3 regions of the Pseudorhizobium marinum genome follow, and region 1 is predicted to be linked to each of the others. Evidence: riboswitches for the same ligand, from Rfam matches in the RefSeq annotation. Region 1 holds a riboswitch; each other region holds the start of a gene.
The links. Region 1 has a riboswitch for thiamine pyrophosphate ahead of EO99_RS0123485 (ABC transporter permease). Riboswitches for the same ligand answer to the same signal wherever they lie in the genome.
Positions count from the first base shown of each region.

Region 1 (3,774 bases):
AACCGCGAAACGCCCCGCCAGCTCTTCCACGAGAACGCGGCCATGCGACTTCGCCAGCTCGACGATTTCCGACTGCCGGGACGTGAGAAACATCTGGTGCCTTTCGTTTCGCTTTCGATGCCTGCGGTAATACCATGAAGAAGAATGTGAACGAAAGCCAGATCACGATGATCCGAGAGCTGCCGGTCCTGAGAAGTTTTTCCGTCCGAGTGAACTTCGGCGGGCGAACTGGCGTTGAGGTTATCGACAGACGCCACCACAAGGATCAGGTCGCAAACCGATGGGAGATGCAGATGCAAAGGCCGATGATCGCAACGGTGCTGGCCCTTCTGGTTCCACTGCAGGCATCCGCCATGGATAGCCTGTCGCAGCTTACCTGGAAGAACCGCATCGCCCTCGTCTTTGGCGCGGCGGGTGAGGCCCGGCTGGAACGGCAACTGGCGGAGTTCACACGCTCCGATGCGGCACTCGCCGATCGCGACATGGTCGTCGTGCGGGTGACCGAGGAGACCGCGGAAGCCGTCTATGGCAGCATCGGCGACCTCGACGCCGCCGAACTTCGCCGGCAGGCCGACATCGCGCCCGGTGAGTTTCAAGTGGTCCTGATCGGCAAGGACGGAGGTGCAAAACTGAAGAGCGGCGAGTTTGTCGACAGCGAAGCGCTGTTCGGCCTCATCGACCGCATGCCCATGCGTCGCGCCGAGCAGGACTGATATCCTGCTAGGGCTCGGGGTGGCTCAGCGACGGAGAAGCCGCCGCGAGGAAATGCCTTGCAACTTCCGCCGCGCTCCATGGTTGGAGAGATCCACAGCAAATGGAGCAAGCCATGGATAGTCGCACGAAAAAGCTCATGTTCATTGCCGCGGCGGTGATCGTCGTGGTCGTCGGGGGCTTCTTCCTTTTTGTCCAGGACCTTGCGTCGACCTCCACCGTGATCGTCGAGGAGCCCTACGAGCGCACCGACGAAGCGCCGCCGAGCGGCGTCGAGGATCAGACGAGCCATCCCGCGCTCACCGACGAGCCAAGCGAGCCGGCGCAGTAGCGTCCTTCCGGGCAGCGTCCGGCCGCGGGAACTTCGGCAACGATCTGCGGTTCGAGATCAGGGAGCGCCGCCGCGGCGGCGCCTTCTCCATCATCAGCCCGGTCATCAGCAGGAAAGGTTCTTTTTCATGTTCAGGTCAGCATCCCGGATACTCATGCTTGCGCTTCTGCTCATACCCTTGGGCGCCGTGCAGGCTGCGGCGCAGGAGGATGCTAGGCAGTCCTTTTCCGGACGCTTGGCCAGCCTGAGCCACTTCCTCGTGGAATCGGCAGAACTGGCGCTCTCCCGTGGGCAGGAGGAGTCGGTGCGCGCCTTCGCCGAGACGGTGACGGAGAACCAGCGCCGGTTTGTGGCGGAGTTGAAAGAGGCGCTCGTCGAGGAGGGCGTGGATCCGGCGGCGGACCTGAGCGAGCAGGATCGCAACACGCTTCAGGCGCTGGAGTCGGCGCTCCAGAACCAGTTCGACAACGCCTATTTCTCCGCCCAGGCGATCGCCCTGGAAAGCATGATCCAGCTGATGAAGGATTACGGCGAAACCGGCCCGGAAGGTTCGCTGAAGACATTCGCCACCAATCACATCGGCGGCACCCGCACGCTTTACCTTCGCGCTCAGGACCTGTCGGTTCCGTGATGCGGAACGCATGAGGCGCCCGCCGCCGCTGCCGGGCTTGGCTCCCGCGCAAGGCGATTGACATTGCCGCCGGTCTGCGCAAAACATGACGAAATTCCGAGGGGGGCATCGTAACGGTGCTGAGATGGCGGTGAGCCGGACCCTTGAACCTGATCCGGGTCATACCGGCGTAGGAACGGAAACGGCCATATCAGGCGCCAATTCTCTTCTCCGCTTTACCTGGATCTCCATGATGTAACCGTCGGGAGATCGTTTGATGGCATCCAGCACCACAATCCGTGACAGACTGCGCTCGCGCGGCGACCAGGCGCCGACGCGGTAGAGCCTTGCCATGTCGTTGAAGCACATGGGACCGGGCCTCCTGGGCCTGATCGCCCTCTGGCAGGCCGTCGTCTGGCTGGTCGGCGCCCCCCGCTACATTCTTCCCGCGCCGCTGCAGGTGGCTGCAGCACTGGTCCGCCAGCCGGAATTCCTGCTGCGCAACGGGCTGATCACCCTGTCGGAGATCCTCGTCGGTCTCGCCTGCGGCACGCTGCTGGGCTTTGCCGCCGCCCTGTCGATGGCGGCGTTCCCCCGGCTCGGGCGTCTCGCCTGGCCGATGCTGCTGGTCCTGCAGGCGCTGCCGGTCTTCGTGCTCGCCCCCATTCTCGTCCTCTGGTTCGGCTTCGGCATGGCCTCCAAGGCAGTGATGGCAACGATCATCATCTTCTTTCCGGTTGCATCCGCCTTCGCCGACGGCTTGCACCGCACCGATCCGGTCCTGCTCGATGCCGCCGCGCTCACCAAGGCCAGTCATTGGCAGGTGCTCCGCCACATCCGCCTGCCGCTGGCGCTGCCGGCGCTCGTTTCGGGCCTGCGCGTTGCCGCGCCGCTGGCGCCAATCGGTGCCGTGGTCGGCGAATGGGTCGGCGCCTCCGCGGGTCTCGGCTTCGTCATGGTGCAGGCCAATGCCCGCATGCAGACCGACACCGTCTTTGCCGCCATGGCGCTACTCGCGGCCATGACCCTCCTCCTGCGCGCCGCCGTCGACCGCCTGACGGCGCCGCTCGCCCCTTGGGCGCCGGAATCCGACCATCGCCCCCTTAATTTAATTAGCCGGAGAATAAAATCATGACACGACGCCTGCTTCCCCTCCTCGGCGCGCTCGCGCTCCTGGCGCTTCCCCTGCCAGCGCAAGCCGCCGACAAGCTGACCGTGATGCTCGAATGGTTCGTCAACCCGGATCACGCGACCATGGTCGTCGCCCAGGAGCGCGGTCTCTTTGCCGAACAGGGCCTCGAGGTGGAACTGCTGCCGCCGGCCGATCCGTCCTCCGTGCCGCGGCTGGTCGCCGCCGGCCAGGCCGATATCGGCGTGCATTACCAGCCGAACCTCTATCTCGACCACGCTGCGGGCCTGCCGCTCGTCCGCTTCGGCACGCTTGTCGAGACGCCGCTCAACACCATCACGGTTCTCGCCAATGGTCCCGTCAAGACGCTGGCGGATCTGAAGGGCAGGAAGATCGGCTTTTCGGTGTCCGGTTTCGAGGATGCCATGCTGAAGCGTATCCTGGAGGCCGAAGGCCTGTCCCTCGATGACGTCGAACTCGTCAACGTCAACTTCGCGCTCACCGCCTCGCTGCTCGGCGGCCAGGTGGACGCCACCGTCGGCGGCTTCCGCAATTTCGAGCTGACCCAGATCCGCCTCGAAGGCGGCGAGCCCCATGCCTTCTTTCCCGAAGAGCACGGCGTTCCCGTCTATGACGAGCTGATCTTCGTCGCCCAGAGGGACATGGCCGGCGACGACCGTCTTCCCCGCTTCCTGAAGGCCGTCGAGGATGCCGCGATCTTCCTCACCAACCATCCGCAGGAGGCCTGGGAGCTCTTCATCAAGGCCTATCCGGACCTCGATGACGCGCTGAACCGCCAGGCCTTCCTCGATACGCTGCCGCGCTTTGCCAAGCGCCCGGCGGCCCTCGACCGCGGCCGCTACGAGCGCTTCGGCGCCTTCATGGCCGAAAGCGGGCTGATCGACAGCGCGCCGGCCGTCGAGGACCTGGCCGTCGAACTGCGGTGAGGCGAGGCGAGGACACAGACCTGCGACCCCTGTCGGTAAAGGATAG
Region 1 covers NZ_JMQK01000030.1:35,058-38,831, forward strand. Annotated here, with positions in the region: gene EO99_RS0123460 (DeoR/GlpR family DNA-binding transcription regulator) at 1-93, opposite strand, end outside; gene EO99_RS0123465 (DUF4174 domain-containing protein) at 135-713, shown strand; gene EO99_RS0123470 (hypothetical protein) at 827-1,042, shown strand; gene EO99_RS0123475 (DUF4142 domain-containing protein) at 1,170-1,673, shown strand; TPP riboswitch at 1,763-1,866, shown strand; gene EO99_RS27725 (hypothetical protein) at 1,833-2,021, opposite strand; gene EO99_RS0123485 (ABC transporter permease) at 2,005-2,787, shown strand; gene EO99_RS0123490 (ABC transporter substrate-binding protein) at 2,784-3,728, shown strand.

Region 2 (3,774 bases), on a different contig from region 1:
AACTGGGAAAATCCGCAGGTGCGGGCAGAGGTCTACCGCATGATGAACTGGTGGCTCGACCGTGGCATCGCCGGCTTTCGCATGGACGTCATCGACCTGATCGGAAAACAGGTGGATGCCGGCATCACCAGTGACGGCCCGCATCTGCATGATTATCTGCAGGAAATGAACCGCGAGACCTTCGGCAGCCGCGATGTCCTGACCGTGGGTGAGGCGTGGAGCGCCACGCCCACATCGGCCCTGCTCTACTCCGGTCGCGACCGGCGGGAACTGTCGATGGTCTTCCAGTTCGAGCATGTTACCCAGTTCTGGGATCAGACCTACGGCAAATGGCGGCCAAGGCCGTTTGACCTCATCGCGCTGAAGGCGGTCTTCGGCAAATGGCAGACGGCGCTCGCCGAGGATGGCTGGAACTCCCTGTTCTGGGTCAACCACGACCTGCCGCGGGCTGTCTCCCGCTATGGCGACACCACCGGCTTCCACGTGGAATCGGCAAAGATGCTGGCGACGGTTCTGCACCTGATGAAGGGCACCCCCTTCATCTACCAGGGTGAAGAGATCGGCATGACCAACGTCCCCTTCACGTCGATCGACCAGTACAAGGACATCGAAACGCTCAACATGCACCGCCTTCACGTGGAGGCAGGCTTGTCGCCGGACGATTTCATTCGGGGCGCCAATGAAAGTGGACGGGACAATGCCCGCACGCCGATGCAGTGGAGCAGCGCGCCGCAGGGCGGGTTCACAACCGGCTCGCCCTGGATCGAGGTGAATCCCAATTTTGCGACCGTGAATGCGGAAACTCAGGTTGACGACGACCAGTCGATCTGGAGCCACTACCGGAAGCTGATCGACCTGCGCAAGCACCATCAGGTCATCGTCTATGGCCGGTACCAATCCTGGCTCGATCAGCACCCCGATGTCTTTGTCTACAGCCGAACGCTGGAAGGGGACCGCCTGGTCGTTCTCGCCAACTTCAGGCCGCATGAGGTCACCGTGACGATGCCGGATGAATTGCATGTGCAGGGGCGCTGCCTCATCGGCAATTATACCGACATGGACAGGATCGGGGAAACCGTGACCCTGCGCCCTTATGAGGCCTTCGCATTGCTCTGCGACCTCGAGAAGGTTTAGGTGTCACCCGGCGCACCTGGATTGGCGGGTGACAATCGACGCTTTTTCTGTAAGTTTCGACCTCGACAGGGGCGTCTGCGATTGCAGGCTGAGAAGGACCCTTTGAACCTGAACCAGATCATGCTGGCGGAGGGAGTCGCGATGGCGCATTTCAGAAATGTCGCCTGCGCCTGCCCCGCCAAAAGGGGCATCTAGAATGACGAAAACAACTCCCTCCTGCGGCACTCTTCTCGCCGCGATGCGCCAGGCCAATCCCCTGGTCCAATGCATCACCAACGATGTAGCGATGAACATAGCGGCCAATGTGCTTCTGTCCGCAGGCGCATCGCCAGCTATGGTCAGTGCCGAAGAGGAGGCCGGAGAATTCGCCCGGATCGCCGGTGCCGTGACGATCAACATCGGTACGCTTTGGGCCGGCGGCGTGGCCGGCATGCTGGCAGCGGCCAGGGCCGCCAAGGACGTCGACAAGCCATGGGTGCTTGATCCCGTCGCCCACTACGCCACCGGTTTCCGCAGACGGGTCGTCGGTGAGCTGATGGCGCTGGAGCCCACCATCCTGCGCGGCAATGCCTCCGAAATCATGGCCCTCGCCGGCGAAGCATCCCGCGGCCAGGGCGTCGATAGCGGCGACAGTGCCATGGCAGCCCGGAACGCTGCTCTGACGCTGGCACGGCGACATGGTTGCGTCGTAGCCGTGACAGGCGATGTCGATTTCGTCACCGACGGCACCCGATCGGCCACGATTGAAGGGGGATCGCCGCTGATGCCGAAAGTGACGGCACTTGGCTGCGCCCTCACCTGCCTGGTCGGCGCCTTCGCCGCCAGCACCCCGGACCAGCCCTTCGAAGCGACAATCGCCGCACTCGCGCTGTTTGCCGTCTGCGGGGAGGATGCCGGAGAACAGGCCCGTGGCCCCGGATCCTTCCAGACGCTGTTTCTGGATTCATTGTCGGCACTCGGCAGCGAAAGACTCGACGCCGAAGCAAGGATCACAATGCTATGAAGCGCTTTGACCTCTCTCTTTACCTGGTGCTCGATCCCGAGCTCTGCCGCGGGATCGGAATGGTGGAAACCGCAAGAATGGCCGTTGCCGGTGGCGTGACCATGGTGCAGTTGCGGGACAAGACGGCGGACACCTCTGCCATGATCGAAACTGGTCGGGCACTGCAGAGCGCACTTGCCGGCACCGGCGTCCCCCTGATCGTCAACGACGACGTGGAGGCGGCCATCGCTCTTGGCGCCGAGGGCGTCCACGTTGGCCAGAGCGACCTCGCCGCCACGGCCGCACGCCGGCGCATCCCGGACACGATGATCCTCGGCGTTTCGGTTGAGACGGAGGAACTGGCGCGCCAGGTGGAGGCAGGTCTCGTCGACTACGTCGGCATCGGGCCCGTCTTTGCCACGGGCACCAAGCCGGACCACAAGACGCCGATCGGTTTCGATGGCCTCGCGCGTATCGTTGCCGTAGCACCCGTCCCTAGCGTCGCGATTGGCGGGCTGAAGCAGGGTCACGCCGCGCCGGTTCTTGCAGCCGGTGCGCATGGCCTTGCCGTAGTGTCGGCCATCTGCGGCCAGCCGGATCCGGAGGCCGCGGCCCGTTCTCTTGCCCAGGAAATCGAGGAGGCGCGCCGATGATCGCAAACATCCTGTCCATCGCGGGCTCGGATCCCTCCGGTGGTGCCGGCATTCAGGCGGACCTGAAGACATTCGCTGCGCGGGGCACCTATGGCATGGCCGTGATCACGGCATTGACGGCCCAGAACACGCAAGGAGTGTCCGGCGTGCATCTCGTGCCGGCATCCTTCGTCGCCGATCAGATCCGCGCCGTCTTCGCAGACATCCGTGTCGATGCGGTCAAGATCGGGATGATCGCAACGGCCGAGATTGCCGAAGCGGTGGCCGATGCCCTCACGAAACACGGCGAAGGAGTTCCGGTCGTCGTCGATCCGGTGATGGTCGCCAAGGGCGGCGCCTCGCTTCTGGCCGCGGATGCCGTAGAAGCCCTGAACCGGCGGCTGCTTCCGCTTGCGACCCTGATCACGCCAAATCTGCCGGAGGCCGCCGCGCTGCTCGGCGAAGCGGAGGCCGGTGATCGAGACACGATGGCCCATCAGGCCGAAAGGCTTCTGGCGCTGGGGCCGCGTGCGGTTTTGATAAAGGGAGGCCATCTTCCATCGAATGAAAGTCCCGACGTTCTCGCTGCCAGTGGCAGGCTCACCTGGCTGGAAGGCAGACGGAGTGCGACGCGCAACACCCATGGCACCGGCTGCACGTTATCGAGCGCCATCGCGGCCGAGCTCGGAAAGGGGCTGGATCCGGTCCAGGCCGTGACGGAAGCCAAGGGCTATATCGCCGCTGCGATCGCCCGCGCGGAAGAGCTGTCCGTCGGAGCCGGGCACGGACCGGTGCATCACTTCCACCAGTGGTGGTAGGAGACAACCACAGCCCGGTCGCTCGGCGCCACAACGATCAGACCTCTGCGCTGCGCATCTCGGAAAATGCGCGGGCAATCTCCTCGGTGACGAACGGCTTCTTCAACAGCATGGCGCCCTCAACCGCCCCGTCGTCTGGGATACGGTCTCTTCCCGTGGCAAAGACAACGCCAATCTCCGGCGCCAGGCTCCGGGCCTTACGGGCAAA
Region 2 covers NZ_JMQK01000021.1:35,628-39,401, reverse strand. Annotated here, with positions in the region: gene EO99_RS0120365 (glycoside hydrolase family 13 protein) at 1-1,134, shown strand, start outside; TPP riboswitch at 1,192-1,286, shown strand; gene thiM (hydroxyethylthiazole kinase) at 1,331-2,137, shown strand; gene thiE (thiamine phosphate synthase) at 2,134-2,769, shown strand; gene thiD (bifunctional hydroxymethylpyrimidine kinase/phosphomethylpyrimidine kinase) at 2,766-3,566, shown strand; gene EO99_RS0120340 (response regulator) at 3,604-3,774, opposite strand, start outside.
Region 2: another riboswitch for thiamine pyrophosphate. It lies ahead of thiM (hydroxyethylthiazole kinase); the one in region 1 lies ahead of EO99_RS0123485 (ABC transporter permease).

Region 3 (3,774 bases), on a different contig from region 1:
TCGTTGCGATCGGGCAGTCCCAGATGTTCCTTCGGGGTGACGTAGCAGAGCATGGCTGTGCCGAACCAACCGATCATCGCCGCACCTATGCCTGATGTGATGTGGTCGTAACCTGGAGCAATATCGGTTGTCAGCGGCCCAAGCGTGTAGAAGGGCGCTTCCCCGCAGATCTGCAACTGCTTGTCCATGTTTTCCTTGATCTTGTGCATCGGGACATGTCCCGGGCCTTCGATCATCACCTGGCAGTCTTTCTCCCAGGCAATCCTGGTGAGTTCGCCGAGTGTTTCAAGCTCAGCGAACTGCGCAGCATCGTTGGCATCGGCAATGGAACCGGGGCGCAGGCCGTCGCCCAGCGAGAAGGAGACGTCATAGGCACGGCAGATGTCGCAGATGTCCTCAAAATGCTGGTAAAGGAAACTCTCCTTGTGATGATGTAGACACCATTTGGCCATGATGGAGCCGCCACGCGAGACGATGCCGGTGACCCGATCGATGGTGAGCGGAATGTAGGCGAGCCTCACCCCGGCATGGATGGTGAAGTAGTCCACCCCCTGCTCCGCCTGTTCGATCAGCGTATCGCGATAGATTTCCCAGGTGAGGTTTTCCGCAATGCCGCCGACCTTCTCCAGCGCCTGGTAGAGCGGCACGGTGCCGAGCGGGACTGGAGAGTTGCGGATAATCCACTCGCGGATGTTGTGGATGTTACGGCCGGTGGAGAGATCCATTACGGTATCGCCGCCCCAGCGGATCGCCCAGACCATCTTCTCCACCTCTTCGGTCATGGAGGACGTCACGGCGGAATTGCCGATGTTGGCGTTGATCTTGACCAGGAAGTTGCGGCCGATGATCATCGGTTCGGCTTCGGGGTGGTTGATATTGGCCGGAATGATGGCGCGTCCACTCGCCACTTCCTGCCGAACGAACTCCGGTGTGACGAAATCGGGAATGTGCGCGCCGAAGCTTTCGCCGTCCCGCTGCAGCGAATGCTCTTGGGCTTGCCGGCCCAGATTCTCCCGAATAGCGACAAATTCCATTTCCGCGGTTATGATACCCGCCCGCGCGTAGGCGAGCTGGGTCACCGCCTTCCCATCCTTCGCGCGGCGCGGAGGGCTCAGGGGAGAGAATTGCGGCGTCAGCCGGTCGCCGGCCGCAAAGCCGTTGTCCTCCGGCCGGATCTTGCGGCCTTGATAGATCTCGGTGTCGTCGCGCGCTGCGATCCACGCTTGGCGAAGCTTCGGCAGGCCGCCTTCGATCGAGACGACGTGCGACGGATCGGTATAGGGGCCGGATGTGTCATAGACGATGACGGGTAGCTCACCGGAGGTCGGGTGGAGGGCGACCTCGCGCATGGGAACGCGAAGGTCCGGATGCTGCTTTCCGGCCAAGTGGATCTTGCGCGACGCGGGCAAGGGCCCGCTGGTAACGGCTGTCGAATGGGTTGAGGCGGCAATCTTCATCGTGAGGCTCCAAGTTTCAGGTTGGAGACCCAGTCCTAGAGCCGGAATGATGGAAGGACGCAGAGACGGAATCCAGACGTGGACTGTATATCGTCGAGCGCTCGCACCGTCCCTACGCCAGTATGAACTGGATCAGGTTCAACGGGTCACTGCGCTGCGAAAGCCAGCAGAATCTCAGCCCCTTGCCGGGGCACCCCTGGTGAATGATGCAAGGCTACGATAGTCGGATTAGCAGGTCAAGCACGCGCGACCGAAAAGCTTCACGCAAACCTGTGGGGGTTACGCGCTTATCAATGATGCTCATCGACGACGATGCAAATTGCCAGGGGGAGCTCCTTCATGCAGCAAAGGTCGGCCGGCCCGCCCGGGAGATCGAACGCGCGACCCCGGCCTGCAAACCCTTCGCAAGGGACTGCCTTGGTGAGCGAGGAGCCCGGGTTGCCGGATTGGATGATTCGGAGCTGGCTGCTCTCCGTTCTGTCCCATCTGTGGATGCGAACACCTGACCCAGTCGTTCGAAGACGGCCCCATGCCGTTCATTCGAGGCGCCCAGTACGTCCTTGCGCCGTTCCAGCGGGCTGCAAATCAGTTGTCTTGCCAGGTCAGGTTCAAGGGCGCCTTGCCAGAACCAGCAACAGAAAGCCGCCCAGGTCGCGCCAGCGCAAGAACCGCGAGACGGCTTCGCAAGCAGCGGGTGACGGTTGAGGCTCACCGATATTGGTGATGACGAAGCCCGCGGAGGCTACTACAATGAAGTAGTCCCCAATGGTCCGCGGAAAAAAAACCTCGGAACCGCAAACGGCGGAGTTTCTTCGTCGTTGGGGTGGGCTCCAAAACGTCAATGCTCCACGAAGGGCCCTCTGTCGAAACACCGACCGAAACCCAGTTGCTCGGCCGTCGGCGGCTTTTTCCCAACCCAGCCCCCGGGCCGCCTGGGCAACAGTGGCCCAACGTTTCCCGACCAGCTTCACCGCTCACGCTTATACTCGCGGCTCAATATCCGCCTTGGCAATGACGCTCTCCGGATTCAGACGGAACACCTAAACGCGATTTCCATGAAGCCGGCGGCAGGCCAGAGAGTGGCAGCTCTTGGCGGACTTTCTGCCGCTCAACGCAACAGGGTTCCCACTCGCTGGACCGCTTGATGGTAACGCTTTGGCTTTGCGTTTTCCCGGGTGACGATGCCCTTGGCTTCCAGATCAAGCCGAACAGCACCTAACCACCAGCCCAGTTTGTCTCCACCAGGAAACAGCTCCTCCGTGAGGTGCGGCAGGAGGGCCTGCTTGGCTTCTGCTTCGGTCATGCCGGGAGACTGTCGGGGCAAGACGACCAGGAGTGCATCCCGAACGGCTTCGTATTTCCGCCGGTCGACCAACTTCGTTCGTCCGGTCGAGATGACGTTCTCAATTTCAATTTTCTCGAGATCAGACATTAGATGCTCGCTGCAGGAATGGCACTGTTGGGCTGCGGAACCCCATAAGGGCAAACGATGAGGCCAAGCGCCATGCGGCCCCTAGCGGGATTGGCCTGCCATTCGGCACATCGCTGGGGAGGCGATCTGCATCGGCAAGGTCGCTACAGAACATTCGATATTCTACAGCTGGTCGGGCGGTTTCAGGCAAATTTTTCGCATAAAGGCTTACCCAATGGCCGGGTTCGAAGTCGAGGAACATCGGGGTGTTGCAACAGTCAGCGAAAATGCGCCTGGTTGGGCTGTCGGGGGTAAGTCTATGTTGCTGGAGGCGTTCTGCACCAGCATCGCATGCGATTTTGTCGGCGCGATGAATGATGACATGAGTCGCGCCCTTTCCATCCGTCACGCCGACACCATCCGGTAAGGCAGCAAAAAATTCAGATGCCAAACGGCAACTGGTACACATGCATTCGCTGCTCATAATGCTGGGGCCCGAAATCGTCAGGCGAGCCGCCCGGCAGCGACAGGTGATGGACTGTGATTCCTGCATCGGTGCATCTCCTTATTGAATAGAATGACGATTCTATTTAATCCAGTCAAGACGACCAGAAACCTGTCCGCAAGCAACAAGGACAATCCATGAACAATGGTGCGCAGACGCGGATCGCGAGAAGTCGAACTAAAATCCTTGCTGCAGCCTCCGATGTCTTTCTGAGTGAAGGCTATGTCGCCTCAAGCATGGAGCAAGTAGCCCTAGCAGCAGATGTTTCCATCCAAACCATCTACAGCCACTTCAAAGGAAAGGGAGCACTCTTTCTCGAGGTTGCTACCGACCTGGCCGGGGGCGCTGCGAGTGCTGTGGGCAATTTGGTTGAAACACTGCCTGAAGACACTCCGGTTGAG
Region 3 covers NZ_JMQK01000014.1:74,393-78,166, reverse strand. Annotated here, with positions in the region: gene thiC (phosphomethylpyrimidine synthase ThiC) at 1-1,457, opposite strand, end outside; TPP riboswitch at 1,549-1,665, opposite strand; gene EO99_RS0116800 (DUF6958 family protein) at 2,566-2,889, opposite strand; gene EO99_RS27530 (GFA family protein) at 2,882-3,421, opposite strand; gene EO99_RS0116790 (TetR/AcrR family transcriptional regulator) at 3,511-3,774, shown strand, end outside.
Region 3: another riboswitch for thiamine pyrophosphate. It lies ahead of thiC (phosphomethylpyrimidine synthase ThiC); the one in region 1 lies ahead of EO99_RS0123485 (ABC transporter permease).